One region of the Occallatibacter sp. FHG110214_02 genome, then DNA from elsewhere that is predicted to be linked to it. Evidence: riboswitches for the same ligand, from Rfam matches in the RefSeq annotation. Region 1 holds a riboswitch; each other region holds the start of a gene.
What was found. A riboswitch is a leader RNA that binds a small molecule or an ion and turns the genes downstream of it on or off. The one in region 1 is predicted to bind cobalamin.
Positions count from the first base shown of each region.

Region 1 (5,303 bases):
ATTGCAAGTGCGGCTCCTGAGCCTTCGCCAAGGCGCATTCCGAGAGTGAGCACGGGCGTAAGTTTCAGATGTTGAAGAAGCAGCTTGTGTCCCGGCTCCTCTGATTGGTGGCCAGCAATCAAATAGCCGCTCACATACGGCTCAATGCCAGCCGCGAGGGCCCCTGCGGCAGTAGAGATAAATCCATCGAGTACGACAACAAGGCGGTGCTTGGCGGCAGCAAGAACCATCCCTGTCATCGCGGCAATTTCAAGCCCACCAAGACACCGCAAAATCTCAACAGGAGAAAGACTGCTGGAGGGACTGCAATGTTTCGCAACGGCGGCTTCAACCACGCGCACCTTGTTCGCATATGCGGTGGGATCAACTCCAGTGCCCTTGCCGGTTGCCTCTATAGCTGCAACACCGATCAGCGCGCAAGTCACAGCGCTGGCAGCGGTCGTGTTGCCAATTCCCATTTCTCCAATTGCAAGGATGTTATGTCCAGCAGCAGCGGCGTCAGTTCCAAGCTGATAACCGACACGCAATGCTTTCCCAACTTCTTCTTCGCTCATCGCAGCTTCATGCAGCATATTCCGCGTGCCGCGCCGCACCTTGCGATCGAGAAGCCCCGCAATCGAGCCAAATTCCGCATCCACACCTACATCGACGACGTGCAATGCTGCGTGGTGCAATCGCGCTAACACGTTGATTGCGGCGCCCTCCGCTAGAAAGTTCAGAACCATCTGCCGGGTCACTTCACGTGGATATGCGCTAACGCCTTCTTCTGTGATCCCATGATCTGCAGCAAAAACATAGGCTGCTTTGCTTACCGGTTCCGTGATTCTTTCGCCTCGAATCGCTACAATTTGGGCCGCAATGTCTTCAAGCCTGCTCAGGCTCCCGAGTGGCTTCGTCAAGCTGTCGAGATGCAGGCGTGCCCTTGCGCGCCATTCTTCGCTCGGCGGACTAATCGCTCTAATCAACTCGTCAATGCCAGGTTGGCTCATCTCAGGCTTCGCGGCTGGATTTATGGAAACGGTCACATGCCCTCCTTTTCGCTGAGAGAGCCCTTGAGCACAAGTGGAAGCCCTGCCACCATTAAAACGACATGGTCAGCTACTGCGGCAATACGCTGATTGATCTCGCCGAGCAGGTCCCTGTATCGTCTCCCCATCTCGAAAGCTGGAACAACTCCGCTCCCGACCTCGTTGGAAACCAGCACGATGGTGAATCGATTTGATGTGAGGGACGTACACAGCGCATCTATGCTTTTGTTGATCGCTGCTGCATCGCTTTCATAGACTTCAAGAAGCTTCCCTGCAAACAGCGTCAGGCAATCTACAACCAATAAGTCACAGTCCCTTACCGATTCAATTACCTCCACCAAGTTCAGGGGTTCTTCGATGGTTGTCCAATGCTCAGGCCGTTCAGAACGATGCCGTTTGATTTTGCGCTGCATCTCCTCGTCCTGACGATGCTCCGCTGTCGCGAGGAAAGTGACCTTTTCCGCTCTCGACGCGAGTTGTAGGGCATAGCGGCTCTTGCCGCTGCGGACACCACCTAATACGAGAGTCACATCTCGGGCAGAAGCTGAACACATGCACCGTTCTCCGCGTCACTTACGCAACGCTAAATAGACAGGCGGGAAGAAATACTAAGGCCGCTGCGTGCGTCAGCTTTAGAAGCCGGACACCACAAATACACTCTTCGACTCTCCCATCGAAGTCGAACAAGCCCAGATTGGCATCTGGCCGGTCTCCTGACTTTCGCTTCGACAAGATCGAGCAGCCTTCCCGGAGGTTTGATCTCCAGTGGCTTCCAAAAGGAGTGCCGGTCTCTCAGCGTCACAGTTACGGGGTAGTGGCGGAATCGCACCGCCTTCCCGAACACCAGATGAATTGAAAGATAAATTCTTGGAACTCGACAGGTCAATGGATGTTTGAGTCGATGCATTCCGCTTTCGAGATCAATTGTGACTTAGCAGCATTTCATCGCGCAGGTGCATGTTAGGATAAATTTACTTCGAGGTATCTGCTGAAATTGAAAGCAGATCACAGAGGGAAGCGGGTGTAAATCCCGCACGGTCCCGCCACTGTAAGCAGTGAATCCTTCGCAATCTATGCCACTGTTCCGAAAGGAATGGGAAGGCTGCGACGGGTGATGACCTGCAAGTCAGGATACCTGCCTCGTAGTTAAGATGCGCCCCGTTTCGGTGAAAGCGGAGGGCAGGATGAGGACGTTCTTCGGTTCGGCTTTTCCTCTCTTCTCTACCCTTCTTTTATTCCATCGTTGCGGTCGCTCTAGCTCAATTATTTTGAGGCGCGGACTCCTCGACGGATGTTTACCTTTCTTGATTGGCGGCGCACGCAGCGGCAGAAGCAGGGCTGCGGGATCTCTATGCCACGGCTCCCAATGCGTAGCCACAGCTGCCACCATGTTCTCGTAATAGTCGCTGGAATCCTCGTACAAATTAAGCCATTTAACGGCAACATCCCGTATCCAGGGAGGAGTCAGCATGAAATTGCGGTTCATTTTGAGGATTGCCAGTGTTTTCTTTCTAGCTTGTGCAGTTGCTTGGGCGCAGGGGAATACAAGCTTCAGTGGGGTTGTGAGAGACCCCGCCGGAGTAGCCGTCGCTGGCGCAACGGTAACCCTGGTCTCGCAGGACAACACGACGAGCGTTCGAGTCGTCAGCGACCAATCCGGCCACTATCACTTCGAGCATCTTTCCCCAGCGCTCTATCTGCTTTCTGCTACGGCAAAAGGCTTGGTATCTTCGGCAGTTGTCACGGTTGATGTGACAGGACGCGATACTCCACCTGAGCTTGATTTACAGTTAGCTCTCGCCGCAGTTACAAACACGGTAATGGTCACTGCTTCCGGCACGGCGCAGACAACGGACGAAACGGCAAAATCCGTCTCTATCGTTGGCCCTGAGACAATCCAGGCGCTGGATACGAATACGATCTCCGATGCACTGAGCTATATTCCCGGTTTGCGCGTTGAACAGCAAGGGGGACCGGGAGGCCTGGTTTCCATCAAGACGCGCGGCCTGCGCAACCAGGACACGGCGATTCTTATCGACGGATTCCGCTTCCGCGATGTAACCGGCACACAGGGCGACGCCTCTTCCCTGTTGCAGGACATGCTCGTCACCAATGTTGACCACATCGAAGTTTTGCGTGGCACCGGATCGTCCATTTACGGCACGGATGCAACTGGTGGCGTCATCAATATCATTACGGGCATGGGTGGCGGCAGGCCTCGCGCTTCCCTGCTGCTTGAAGGCGGTTCTCTAGGCACCTTCCGCGGGCAGGCTGCGGGCTCTGGCTCGGCATTTCACAGCAAGCTCGGCTACAGCCTCGGTGCTTCTCATCTCAATGTGACACGCGGTCTGGATGGCAACTTGCCCGACCGTACGACGAATGCACAAGGAATGTTCGATTACGCAATTTCGGACAAAACGCGCATCTTTGGCCGAATGCTCTTTACAGACTCGTTCAGCTTCACTACGCAAAGCCCATCTGCGATTGCCTCTGGAGATGGCGCCCTCGAAGCTGTTCCGCTCACTGGCGAGGCGTTCAAGCAATATGAAAACGGCGTGCCTCTCGACCAGATCAATACCGGCAATGCCACTTATATTCCCGACTATGACGATCCCGACTACCATCGCACGGCGCGTACCTATGCTGGCGCGTTGATTTTTACTACACATCCCACCAACTCGCTGTCATTGACCGCTGACTATCAGGGGCTGGCGACGGGACGTAACTTCATCAATGGTCCTTTGGGGGCGGGCTATCAGCCTTATGGTGGCACTGAGTTCCTGAACTATGACGGCTTAACCAATACAGTCAGCGGGCGTTTTGACTGGCAACTTGGAAAATACCAGTCTATCGACGCTGGCTACGAGTTCGAGAACGAGCACTCCTACAATGGCGACACGGAGCCTGATCCTACAGCAAGCTTTGCAACGACTGTTACGGAAAGAAACCAGGCTTTCTTTATCCAAGACCAAGTGCATCTGCTGGATGGACGTTTGCAACTGGCCGGTTCCTATCGCTTTCAGGCCTTCAATCTGGATACGCCTACGTTTTTGCCGGCTACCGGCAATCCGTACAGCGGAATCCCGGTAAGCTCTCCACCGAACGCGAATACGGGAGATGTCTCGGCTGCCTACATCTTTCGGGAATCTGGCACAAAGCTGCGCGCTCATGCTGGCACAGGCTATCGCGCGCCCTCACTTTACGAGCGTTTCGGTGCCGGTTTCTATGTCGGTTACACAGCCTACGGCGATCCCAACCTGAAACCAGAGCGGACCAAGGCCATTGATGGAGGTATCGACCAGACCTTTTGGAATCGCCGCGCCGAAGCTTCCGCGACCTACTTTTACACCCGCCTCAATGAAGTCATCCTCTTTGATAATTTCCTTGATCCAACCACAGACCCTCTAGGCCGCTATTACGGCTACGCAAACACTAAGGGCGGCATTGCGCGTGGCGTTGAGGCCAGTTTTGCAATCAGCCCAGTCCGCAAACTCAATGTTCGCACGGCTTATACATTTACGAATGCCCGCGAAACCGACCCGCAGAGTCCCGGTATCTATCAGACTTTTATCATTCCCGATCACCAGTTCTCCCTGCTGGCGACTGGCAACCTGACGCCCAACCTGTCGGTAGTCTTCGGCACCGTGCTTTCAAGCAATTACCTGGCTCCGGCTTACAACTCGTTGACCTTTGCAAGCCAGGTTTTTCGCTTCGATGGCTTCCGCAGGGGCCAGTTTGGTGCGAGTTACCGGAAGCCGCTTGGCGAATCTCATGCCATGCGGTTCTTCGCTAATGTGAACAATGCTTTCAACCAGTCGTACTACGAAAGCGGCTACCGTACGCCCGACGCAACTGCGATGAGCGGCATGCAGTTTGAGTTCTGACACAGGTCCGCACTTGCGGATTTTCCCCTTGCTGCGGTGACTTCCGTTGCAAGGGGGAATCTCTTTACATAACTATTTCAACACTAAGGGATTAATGCGTGCGGTAGGCGAGGATGTTGGACTGCGAGGCGCTGCCAGCTATGTTGCTGGCGTCAAGCAGGAGCTCGAAGGATGGCAGTGTGCCGTTGGGGCGGCGAATGCTGCGCAGGAATGGCGCGAGGCGGGTGTCATCATTCACGAAATCCCAGGCGCACTCGGTGCCGGCCATGGTGGAGCCTTCCATCAGAAGAACATGCCCATTGCCTGACAGGTTGGGCAGCCAGGCAACAACTGAGTAGACGCGGTGTTGTGGGTCCGTGCTAATGCTGTCCCATTGTTTGGGCTCGTTGGC
Region 1 covers NZ_JBZYWK010000021.1:23,394-28,696, forward strand. The annotation lists gene cobT (nicotinate-nucleotide--dimethylbenzimidazole phosphoribosyltransferase) at 1-1,025, opposite strand, end outside; gene cobU (bifunctional adenosylcobinamide kinase/adenosylcobinamide-phosphate guanylyltransferase) at 1,022-1,558, opposite strand; cobalamin riboswitch at 1,715-1,891, opposite strand; cobalamin riboswitch at 1,991-2,185, shown strand; gene AC5S3R_RS16310 (TonB-dependent receptor) at 2,498-4,912, shown strand; gene AC5S3R_RS16315 (hypothetical protein) at 5,004-5,303, opposite strand, start outside.

Region 2 (5,303 bases), on a different contig from region 1:
GGCCTCTCCCTTTTGAAGCGTCACCGTGCGTATAGCGACACTGAAGACCGCGTCCCCATTGGGTGAAAAGAAACCAATGGCTCCGCAGGCAATCTCGCGTGGCCCGTTTTCAAGCTCACGAATAACCTGCATGGTACGTACTTTGGGCGCGCCAGTGATGGAGCCGCATGGAAAAAGACTGCGGAAAATTTCGTAATAACTCGTTTGCGGCTTGAGCTCACCGCGAATAGTTGAGGTCATCTGCAGCAGTTGCTGATAACGCTCAATGGTGAATAAATCCGTGACTTCAACGCTGCCGGTTTTGCAGATGCGCCCTAGGTCATTGCGCATGAGATCGACAATCATCACATTTTCCGCGCGATTCTTCTCATCTGCCGCGAGCCATGCGGACATACGCGCATCTTCCTCAAGATCGCGACCTCGGGGAGCCGTGCCCTTCATCGGGCGTACGGTGATTTGGTCTTGCTGCTTACGAAAGAAAAGCTCCGGTGAGGCTGAGAGTATATGTGCTTGGCCAGTGTGAATAAGCGCTCCATAAGCAACCGGCTGGTTCTCCATAATCTTTGCAAACAACTCCGCAGCGCCTTTGCTGTAACGCATGCGCATCTTCATGGTGAAGTTGGCTTGGTAGAAATCTCCGACTTCGATGAACTGACGAACCTGCTGAACATGGTCGCGGTATTCAGACGGGGAGATGCCTAAGGAGATTGCAGAAGGTTCTTCGGCGTCTTCGTCACAAGGTTCGGAAGCAGCGGGTAAAGATGCACTCTCTTTGCGAATAAGCGGGGCGTGATAGACACCAAACCATGCCAGAGGAAAATCACTCGCATATGCAAGCGCCGCGACCTGTCCGAGAGCGGCGGGCTCAAAATGATATCCAGCTTCGTAGCTCAAAAAGCCTGCTACATAATAGCCATCCTGCAGCGCCTTCTCGATGGATGCGAAGAGAGCAGGGATTTCATCGAGATTGTTGGCAGAGAGAATTTGCAGCGCATCGGTGAAAAGAAAGCTGCTCTGGTTTTCAATATCGGTGCGTGCTGTTTGTAACAGCACGCAGCCGTAATGCTCTGCTGCATACGTCGGCCAGTCTTCGAGTGGATATTGCATCGGTTCTTTCACGGGAATGAGTGCCACTTCTCATTGCAACACATGGGGGTATGAAGATGTTTGCCCTTGCCTTCTCTCCAAGCCCGTGCAGTAGACTACACGTGTGCAGGTCAAATCGCCCACGGGCGGTTTGTTAAACGGGAAGCTGGTGAGAATCCGGCGCTGTCCCGCAGCGGTGATGGGAACGAAATGTTGCACGGCGCAAGCCAACGCACTGTCTCCTGAGAGATGGGAAGCGGCAACAGAGTAGGCAGCCCAAAGTCCGAATACCGGCCTGCCACCACCACCATGGAAGCGCAGTGCGCTGACCGTGGGTGCGCTGAGGATACCGCTCTCGTGGATTGGAGCCGGTGGCCATAGCTGTTTCTGCGCTTTCACGCGACGCGGAGCATGCCTGCGCATGGGTGGTTCTTTCACGCATCAAGGAGAGAACCAAAATGCTTGCAGATACGGCATCGAATATCCCCAAACTTAAAACCGCAAATTTAGGATTTCCTCGCATGGGAGGCCAGCGCGAGCTGAAGTTTGCGCTGGAAGGTTATTGGTCAGGCAAACATACGGAGGCAGAACTGCTGGAGATTGCGAAGAACCTTCGTGCCAGGCACTGGAAGCTGCAAAAGGACGCGGGAATCGACTTCATTCCTTCAAATGATTTCTCACTATATGACCAGGTGCTCGATATGCTTGTTCTGCTTGGCGCAACGCCGGAGCGTTTCGGTACAGGCAAGGTTACGCTGGAGCGCTACTTTGCCATGGCCCGCAGCAGCCACGAGCAGACGGCGATGGAGATGACGAAGTGGTTCGATACAAACTACCACTATCTTGTGCCGGAGTGGAGCGACGGCATTTCATTTGCAGTGGATACCACCAAGCTGTTGAACGAGATTCATGAGGCGCGCCTGCTGGGCATTGAGACGCGGCCTGTGTTGATCGGTCCGGTCACGTTGCTTCTGCTAGGCAAAGCGGTGGATGGTTTTGGCGCATTCTCGCTCGCGGACAAGCTGATTGCTGCATACAAGACAATTCTCGCGCAACTTGCGCAGGAAAAGATCTGGTGGGTGCAGATTGATGAGCCAATTCTTGCAACAGATCTTTCCACTGAGGCAGTGGACTTCTTCCGTAAGGTATATGGCGAGCTACGATCCGTTCCAATCAAAATCATGCTGACCACGTATTTTGGTCGGCTGGCAGAAAATCTTTCTCTTGCAGTGGACGCAAACACAACTGGTCTGCATATTGATGTTGTGCGCGCGCCACAGCAACTTGAACAGGTGCTTGCGGTTCTAAAACCGCACCAGGTTCTGAGCGTGGGATGCGTGGAAGGGCGCAACATCTGGCTAACGAACTTCGCGGAGGCGTCTGTGTTGCTGTCTCGCGCAGTGGGTGTGCTTGGAGCAGGGCGGGTTATAGTGGCGCCGTCATGCTCGCTGCTGCATGTGCCGCATGATTTGCGGAGCGAGACGAAGTTGTCCGCGCATCTCAAAAGCTGGCTGCGTTTTGCCGAAGAAAAGCTGAATGAAGTTGTTGCTCTGGCCAAGGGAGACGTTGAAGCAGCGCAGCAGAATGCTGCCGCGATTGCAGACCGTGCGTCTGCTGAGTCCTCGACCAACCCGGCGGTACGTGCGCAACTTAATGCACTGAAGGAGAGCGATTTTGCGCGGGAGTCAGCGTATAGCGAGCGCACCGTAGTGCAGCGCGAGGCGCTTGGTCTACCGCTGTTTCCGACGACAACGATTGGCTCTTTTCCGCAGACGGCAGAGGTGCGTAAGCATCGTGCTGCTTACAAGCGAGGACACGAAACGCTCGAAAAATATGATGCGTTTTTACGCGAAGAGACGGAAAGCTGCATTCGCCGGCAGGAGAAGATTGGGCTCGATGTTCTCGTGCACGGCGAGTTCGAGCGCAACGACATGGTCGAGTATTTCGCAGAGTTTCTTGAAGGCTTCGCATTCACAGAGAATGGCTGGGTGCAGAGCTACGGCTCACGTTGCGTAAAGCCGCCGATTGTCTTTGGCGATGTTTCGCGGCCTGAGCCGATGACAGTGAAATGGAGCAAGTATGCGCGTTCACTAACCACGCGTCCGCTAAAGGGCATGCTGACTGGGCCAATCACCATTCTGCAGTGGTCGTTTGCGCGCAATGATATTTCGCGCCAACTCACGTCGTGGCAGATCGCGCTGGCTTTGCGTGAAGAAGTGAAAGACCTGGAGGCCGCGGGAATCAACATCATTCAAGTAGATGAGCCTGCACTGCGCGAGGGGCTGCCGCTGCGGCGTGCGGACTGGGATACCTATCTCAACTGGGCTGTGAAGGCCTTCCGCCTCGCAACTACAGGCGTGCGCAACCAGACACAGATTCACACGCACATGTGCTACTGCGAGTTTGAAGACATTTTGCCGTCAATTGCCGCGCTCGATGCCGATGTAATTTCAATGGAGTCGGCACGCTCGCGTATGGAACTGTTGGATGCCTTCCGCGCACATGGCTATCCAAACGAGATTGGGCCCGGCGTGTATGACATTCACTCTCCGCGTGTGCCAGATGCGGAGGAGATGTATGCGCTACTGCAACTGGCCAGGCAGGTGCTTAAGCCGGAACAGCTTTGGGTGAATCCAGACTGTGGATTGAAGACGCGTGGATGGGCGGAGACGGAGTCTGCACTGAGCAATATGTGTGCAGCGGCGTTGCGGCTCCGCATGGAAGTGTACGCATAAGCAAATGAGGCAGCCCGGCGCGACGGGCTGTCTCATTCTATTCATGCTCAACAAGGGAATATCCTCTGCCGGAGAGCGTTCATCCGCTGTCTACAGAATAGTGCGTTGCAGGAAATCGTTGGTGAACTTTCCTTCAGGATCGTAAGTATGCACAAGCTTGCGGAAGTCGTTTGCACGCGGATATCTATGTTCCAGTTGTTCCTTTGAAACGGAGAAAACCTTCGCCCAGTGCGGCCTTGGGTTGAAGGGCGCAAGCTTCTCTTCTATCTGTGGCGTCAGCTCGTGCACGGCATCTGCTTCGGGCTTCCAGGTAAAGTGAATTGCCAGCGATGAGCGCTCATAGGCCATGCTTAACCACAGGTCATCCGCTGCTATAGCGCGGAGCTCGGTGACAAGCAGATGCGGCGTGATGCGGTCGCGCAGTGTTTCCACAGCACGAATAGCTTGGTAACCCTCATCGAGTGGAACGAAATATTCCGTCTGGATCTCATGCCCGACAGACGGCGTGAAAGCGAGCTTGAAGTGAGGCAGGCGCTCATACCACGGCCCAGATATACCGCCCTGCTCCGTGCAGGGAGTCGCATCAGCATCCCTGCCCACAGGATGCAGCTTTTTATCGGCAAGCGTTGCACCATGGAAAGTAGCAGGCATAGGTGCTTTAGCTCCATGCGCCACGCGATGCTTCATCCACACCTGGTCAGCCTTGTTGCCTTGCCAATGAGTGAAAAGAGACACGCTATAAGCGGCCCCCATAATTTCAGCCAGGTGCGATTCGAGCGTGTCAAAGGAAAGATTTTCGTAGATGACCTGCGCTACTTCAAAGCTGGGCTGCACATCAACGGTGAGATGCGTGATTACGCCGAGCGCTCCTAGCGCAACAACCACGCCGGGAAAGGTCGCAGGATCGTGTGCGCGGGAGAGCTTGCGCGGCTTTCCATCAGCGGCGACAAATTCAACCTCGCGAATAGCCGTCGAGATGTTTCCGTTATGAACACCAGAGCCGTGCGTCGCAGTGGAGATGCAGCCTGCGAGCGAGATATGCGGCAGTGAAGGAAGATTGTGCAGCGCCCAGCCTTGCATGTCGATAGCGATGGCCAGATCACCAAGCCGAATCCCCGCGCCAGCCCGCACGGAATGCGTTGCGGCGTCTACCTCGACTGTCTTGAGGCCCAGCATGGAAATCTGGGCGGAGTTGGAGTCTGCGATGTCATTAAAGGAATGCCGTGTACCAAGAGCGCGCAGCTTGGCAGTCGTGCTGATGTCCTTTACCACTGCGGCGGAGTCCTCAGGCTGAAAGACGTGATCCGTGTGGTAGTGAAAAGTGCCGCTCCAGTTTTCTCGCGGAACGTTCGTCGTTTGTCCGTGCATGCGGTTTTGCTCCAGTGCCGAGACGGCTGCAGCTGCCGTGCCGAGGCGCAGAAACTCCCTGCGGTCAAGCGAAGCGCGGTCTTCGCGCATTGCTTCTATGTCATTCAAATTCAA
Region 2 covers NZ_JBZYWK010000006.1:80,314-85,616, reverse strand. The annotation lists gene pabB (aminodeoxychorismate synthase component I) at 1-1,134, opposite strand, end outside; cobalamin riboswitch at 1,198-1,399, shown strand; gene metE (5-methyltetrahydropteroyltriglutamate--homocysteine S-methyltransferase) at 1,545-3,821, shown strand; gene AC5S3R_RS07545 (D-arabinono-1,4-lactone oxidase) at 3,912-5,303, opposite strand, start outside.
Region 2: another riboswitch for cobalamin. It lies ahead of metE (5-methyltetrahydropteroyltriglutamate--homocysteine S-methyltransferase); the one in region 1 lies ahead of cobU (bifunctional adenosylcobinamide kinase/adenosylcobinamide-phosphate guanylyltransferase).

Region 3 (5,303 bases), on a different contig from region 1:
GCCATACTGCTTGGCAAGCTCGATAATCGCCTGCGTAAGTGCATCTTCGTCGTCGCGCCGCCGCAACTGGTAACGCTGCGTGCCACGCGGCTGGCTCAACAGCCGGCACGCGTGCGCTGGCTCAGGCCGCGCTTTCCGCATGCCTGAGCCACGGCAGAACAACGCCGTGCGGGGATCAGAAGTTTCCCGAAGCCACGTCCTTCAGAACGAGGTTCTCCAAGTTCAGGTTTGCCACGATACGCTTCAGCTTCGCGTTCTCCTGCTCAAGTTCCTTCAACCGGCGCGCCTGGTCCGTCTGCAACCCGCCGTATTCCTTCCGCCAACGGTAGTACGTCTGGTCCGTAATTCCAGCTTCCCGGCACGCCAATGGCGTCGTCCGGCCGCTCGAAACTGCCTCTTCTCTCTGCCGCAGCAGGCTCACGATCTGCTCTGGGCTGTGCTTCTTTGCCTTACCCACTCAAGGGCGCCCCTCATACCAGTTTTACTCGTAGATCGCTGGTAACTAAATTCGCCGGGCAGGCCAACCAGGCATGCCACATTGGCTAATGAGCAGGGGCCGAGGCATCCGCCTTTGGTGAGATGGACCTGATTGCGGATTTTGCGCTTGATCCATTCTTCCTTATAGATATCGACGGGGACTTCCGCATAGCCGCGTTCCGTGCGGCCGCAGCAACCGGTGAAGCAATAGGAGAGATGTCCTCGATGCTGCATGATATTCAGAGTGCGGCCATCTGCACGAATGACGCGCTGACGATGCGATGTCATATCTCCTCCGCGGGGGTTCTCTGGCGGATAACCCAAACCAGGTAGGGGCCTCCAATTAAGGCGAGCACAGCGCCTGCTGGTAGCTCTGCAGGAGGCATGACGATTCTTCCGATGGAGTCGCAGAGCGCGAGTAGCGTTCCGCCAAGGAGGAATGCACATGGCATTAGCAAGCGATGGTCCGAGCTGATGCGCGAGCGCACAAGATGCGGAACAATTAACCCGACAAAGCCGATGGGGCCGGTGAGAGCAATTGCCCCTGCTACGAGGATGGAACCAAGAATATAGCCTTGGACAAGAAGAGGACCTACATGCACGCCGCGTGAAGAGGCCCATCGCTCTCCGACGGCGAGCAGATTCCAACTGCGCGCCTGTGTGAGTATTACCGCTGAGACGGCCAGTACAACCACTGCCACCACCGCCAAAGAAATGTAACTGGTGGCATCGATGCTGCCTATCAGCCATCGCACAATGGAGAACGAGCGTGACAATCCTACAAAACTGCTGAGAATAATAATGAATGCAGCACAGATGCTGTTGATAGCGATTCCGGTGAGAAGCAGGCTAAAGGCGGATATCTGGCGCTGCCGGAAGGCTCCGCCAATGACAAAGGCGAGAACAGCGAAGGCACCGGCCAACGCTCCGATCCAGGTCATAGGGATTCCTAAGAAGGTCTCCCATCCGATGGCGATAACTGCAACTGCACCGAGAGATGCACCGGATGAGATGCCCAACGTGTAGGGATCAGCGAGTGCGTCCCGGAGCACTGCCTGAAAGAGCGAGCCGGCCAGTGACAACGCGCCCCCGGCAATTAAAGCAAGCAGCGTGCGCGACACGCGAAGTTGCAGCAGGATCTCGTAATCGGGGGCTTGATGCTGAACAACTCGCGCAAGGCTTATGGGGCCGGCTCCGACCCACGGCAGGAGTAGAGCAGCGGCAAGAAAGATAAGCACGGAGAGCGTTACGCAGTGCTGTGTTATGAACAAAAGCCGTTGACGTGCGCTCATCGATACCACACCCACGGCGCGCCAGATGGAGTTGTTCCCATGTCCAGTCGCGTTGAGAACAGGCTCAGCCACTCTTTATTGCTGTGCGCGTACTCTGTTGACATGTCGAAGGCGATCACGCCGTTTGCAAGTACCACGAGGCGCGTGCAGTAGGTGAGCGCGAGATTTAGATCATGCGTCGCGGCGATACAGAGTTTTCCAGTATGCGCTTCATCACGCAGCACGCTGAAGCAATGCAGTTGCTGCTCAATATCGAGAAAGGTTGATGGCTCATCCAGGAGCAGCGTGGCTGCATCCTGCGCGAGACATGCAGCGAGAAGAATGCGTTGACGCTCGCCTCCGCTCAGAGAACGAAAGGGACGATGACGCTGCGGCCAGCATGAGGTGCGTTCCATTGCAGTGCGGATACGTCGATGATCCTCTTCGGATTCAAACCAGCGGTCTGTGTGCGGATATCTTCCCATGCCAACTAACTGTTCGGCGGTAAAAGGAAGGTCCGCATGAATGGCCTGGGGGAGATGACTGACATTTTGCGCAATTTCACGCCGGCTCCATTGCTGCCGGCTGCGCCCACTGATTGTGACAGTACCTGTCTCCGGCCTGCGAAAGCCTGAGATGATGTCGAGCAATGTGCTTTTTCCAGAGCCGTTGATTCCAAGCAGTGCAAGGAACTCTCCTTTATCGGCACGAAAACCGACGGAATCAAGCACGGAGCGGTTTCCATAGGAAAAGCTAACGCTCTCGACTTCAAGCAAGGAACTCAATCGGAGCCTCCTATGCCATGAATGAAGTCATAGAGGCGCTTCGCGGCTAGAGGGGTGCGTGGGCCGGGTACAACAAGCAAGTTTGTTGTACCTGCGTAAACGTGCCCACTGCGCACTGCCACAAGGTCGTGGTATTGATTCCACAGGGCGATGGTGGAACTGCGTGAGACCTGGCGTGCCGCTTCCGTCTCCTGCGTTCCGCTTAGATCGATGATGACATCAGGATTTTCGCGCAGGATGGTTTCGAGAGCGATGCGCGGATAAGGCGGAAGGCCGGGTTTGGCCAGAACATTTTTGCCACCAGCTACTTCGATGATCTGGTTGACATAGTTATTGGCCCCGACAACGGTGAGGTTGTTGAGTGTTCCCTGCTGACGATCTACGATGACAACTACACGTGGGGATAGCTGTGCTTTCGCCCTGGCTTGAATCGCGTTCAGAGAGCTTTTCATTTGCGCGATCAGGCTGGCGGCGCGATCGGGCACTCCTGTGGCTTTCCCAATGAGCTGTGTGGTTGTGAATATATCTTCAAGCGTGAGATGCGGCACTTCGATATAGCCAATATGCAAGCCGATTAAGCGATCCGTCACCTGATTTGCTCCGCTCTCCAGTATCACGAGATCCGGCGTGAGGCGCGCGATGGCTTCTACATCAGGATGGATGTAGCTTCCGATCTTGGGGAGCTTTTGCACTTCGGGAGGGTAATTGCAGAAGCGGGAGACTCCTACAACATGATCTCCAATACCCAGCGCGAAAAGAGTCTCCGTAATGCTTGGCGTAGTCGATACGATGCGCTGCGGCTTTGTCTGCGCAGGGCCTGCCAAAGCACAGAGCAGTAGCAGCGCAGTGAAAAACAAAAAGCGTAAACGAACATGTGCGGAAATGAGGCTTGAAAGCCGACGCATCGTTTCTGTCCTTCGTAAAAATATGTAGTCAGGGATGAAGTTGCTGTGCAGTGAAAACCCTGTCTACAAGCCATCCAAAAATAAAACCGAGAGAACTCCATATCAATGCCTGCATTTCAAGAGCGGCAACACGGAACTTCCACATCAGGGTTGCGGGGAATCCTGCGGGAACCTCATCAAAATTGGGCAGGAAATGGAAAACCACTGCCATGGCAATCACGAAAACGAAAACGGCCAAAAGCAAAGAGCTCCATGCGCCCAAACGGCTGTGGAGACGAAGTTGAAGCTGCGCAGCAAGAACCGCAGCGGCAACCGAGAAAGCAAGCAGTAGAAAGAAAGAGGCCGTGCGTATGCCGATGGTTTCAGGATTCCCAACCGAAGGTGGATTGGCTGGATATTTGAGCACAGGAACCAATGCAATTGAAGCGAATCCCATACTTGCCAGAACCGCAGAGAGCATTCTTGGATTGGCAATCGGGATGCGACCATAAGCAAAAGCAAAGACCAGGCCGAAGATGCCGCCAATTGCAGTTCCGTATACAAGCGTACCGGTGAGGAGACCGAAGCTCCGTTGCACTTCCCTGCTGACGATCTCAGGCTCGGGAGCTTCGCCCCTGGCCTGATCCAGATTGGTCTCAAATGTAATGGCGCGCTCCACCTGTGGTTCGCCGATCCATCGGGCCAGTGCAAATACAAGCAGGCCTGCGACGATGCCGGCAAGCATCCCGCGCACAAGCAGGATACGAGTCATCTTTGCCTCTTAGTGACAGGGAAAGCCGAGAAGATGGCGGCCATCGTGCACGAATTCATGAATAGCGTGGCCCTGCAGGAGCGAGGTTGCTCCTTGCTCGGCGCCGACGAAATAGAGCGCGAGCAGCATCAGGAGGCCACCAAAGAGTGCCCATGGAAGAATTTCATGCACTGGAATGGCGGGAATGGAAACAGGTTGCGGAGCAAATGTGCCGGCTACAGGCTGAGCCATTTCAAGAACCTCCTGGGATCGTGCGTCCCACAGCAGAGTTCGTTTGAGGAATGAAAGGAGGTCTGGCTTCTGACTGTATTCTGTCAGTTACAGTGGCGCGACCGCGCCGGGTTCTCACCGGCTTCTCCACTTCATTTCAAAAGACTAATTTAACCCTATGTCTCCGTATCATGCGTGTCAAGAGCTAGAGTCACAAACGTCGCAAAGGAAATCATCCGTGTACCCAAACTAATCCTGATCGCTCATGCAGCCACGCAAGCACAAAGGCGAGCAGCCTTTCCGCTCGATGAGCCCATTGCTGAAGAAGAGATTGCCAGGATTACCAAAACCAATTGGGTGCTACCTCGCGCAGAATATATCTACTTCGCGCCAGAATAGCGCACACAGCAAACAGCACACTACTTGAGATTGCAGGCTGTTGTCGCTCCCGCACTGCGCGATTGCTACTATGGGAGATGGCAGGGCCGAAGCATGGAAGATGTGCAGACAACAGAGCCGGATGGAATCCTGGCATGGTTGACGGACGCGAGTGCCTCTCCTCATGGCGGCGAGTCCATTGAAGAACTAGTAGCCAGGGCTGGAAGCTGGATGAAAGAACAAGGTGATTTGGGTCACACCTCTACGGTTGCAATTACTCATCCAGCAGTAATTCGTGCCGCTATTGTTCACGCTCTGCATATCCCCGCACAGACATTCTGGCACTTCGACATTGCGCCGCTATCTCTTACAGATATTAGGTTTAGCCGCGGACAGTGGACCGTGCGATGTACCGGCTGCTCTTTGCACACAGCAGAGTAGGCAAGCGGGAGCGACGCAAGCAACGGACCTGTTCGTCTTGAATCACCACATACAGGTACTACAGCAATTTTTGGCTTGGTAGTGC
Region 3 covers NZ_JBZYWK010000025.1:67,578-72,880, forward strand. The annotation lists partial or broken gene AC5S3R_RS17900 (transposase) at 1-457, opposite strand, end outside; gene AC5S3R_RS17905 (hypothetical protein) at 418-765, opposite strand; gene AC5S3R_RS17910 (FecCD family ABC transporter permease) at 762-1,841, opposite strand; gene AC5S3R_RS17915 (ABC transporter ATP-binding protein) at 1,766-2,524, opposite strand; gene AC5S3R_RS17920 (ABC transporter substrate-binding protein) at 2,530-3,438, opposite strand; gene AC5S3R_RS17925 (CbtA family protein) at 3,467-4,189, opposite strand; gene AC5S3R_RS17930 (CbtB domain-containing protein) at 4,199-4,420, opposite strand; adenosylcobalamin (AdoCbl) riboswitch at 4,423-4,571, opposite strand; partial or broken gene AC5S3R_RS17935 (histidine phosphatase family protein) at 4,811-5,218, shown strand.
Region 3: another riboswitch for cobalamin. It lies ahead of AC5S3R_RS17930 (CbtB domain-containing protein); the one in region 1 lies ahead of cobU (bifunctional adenosylcobinamide kinase/adenosylcobinamide-phosphate guanylyltransferase).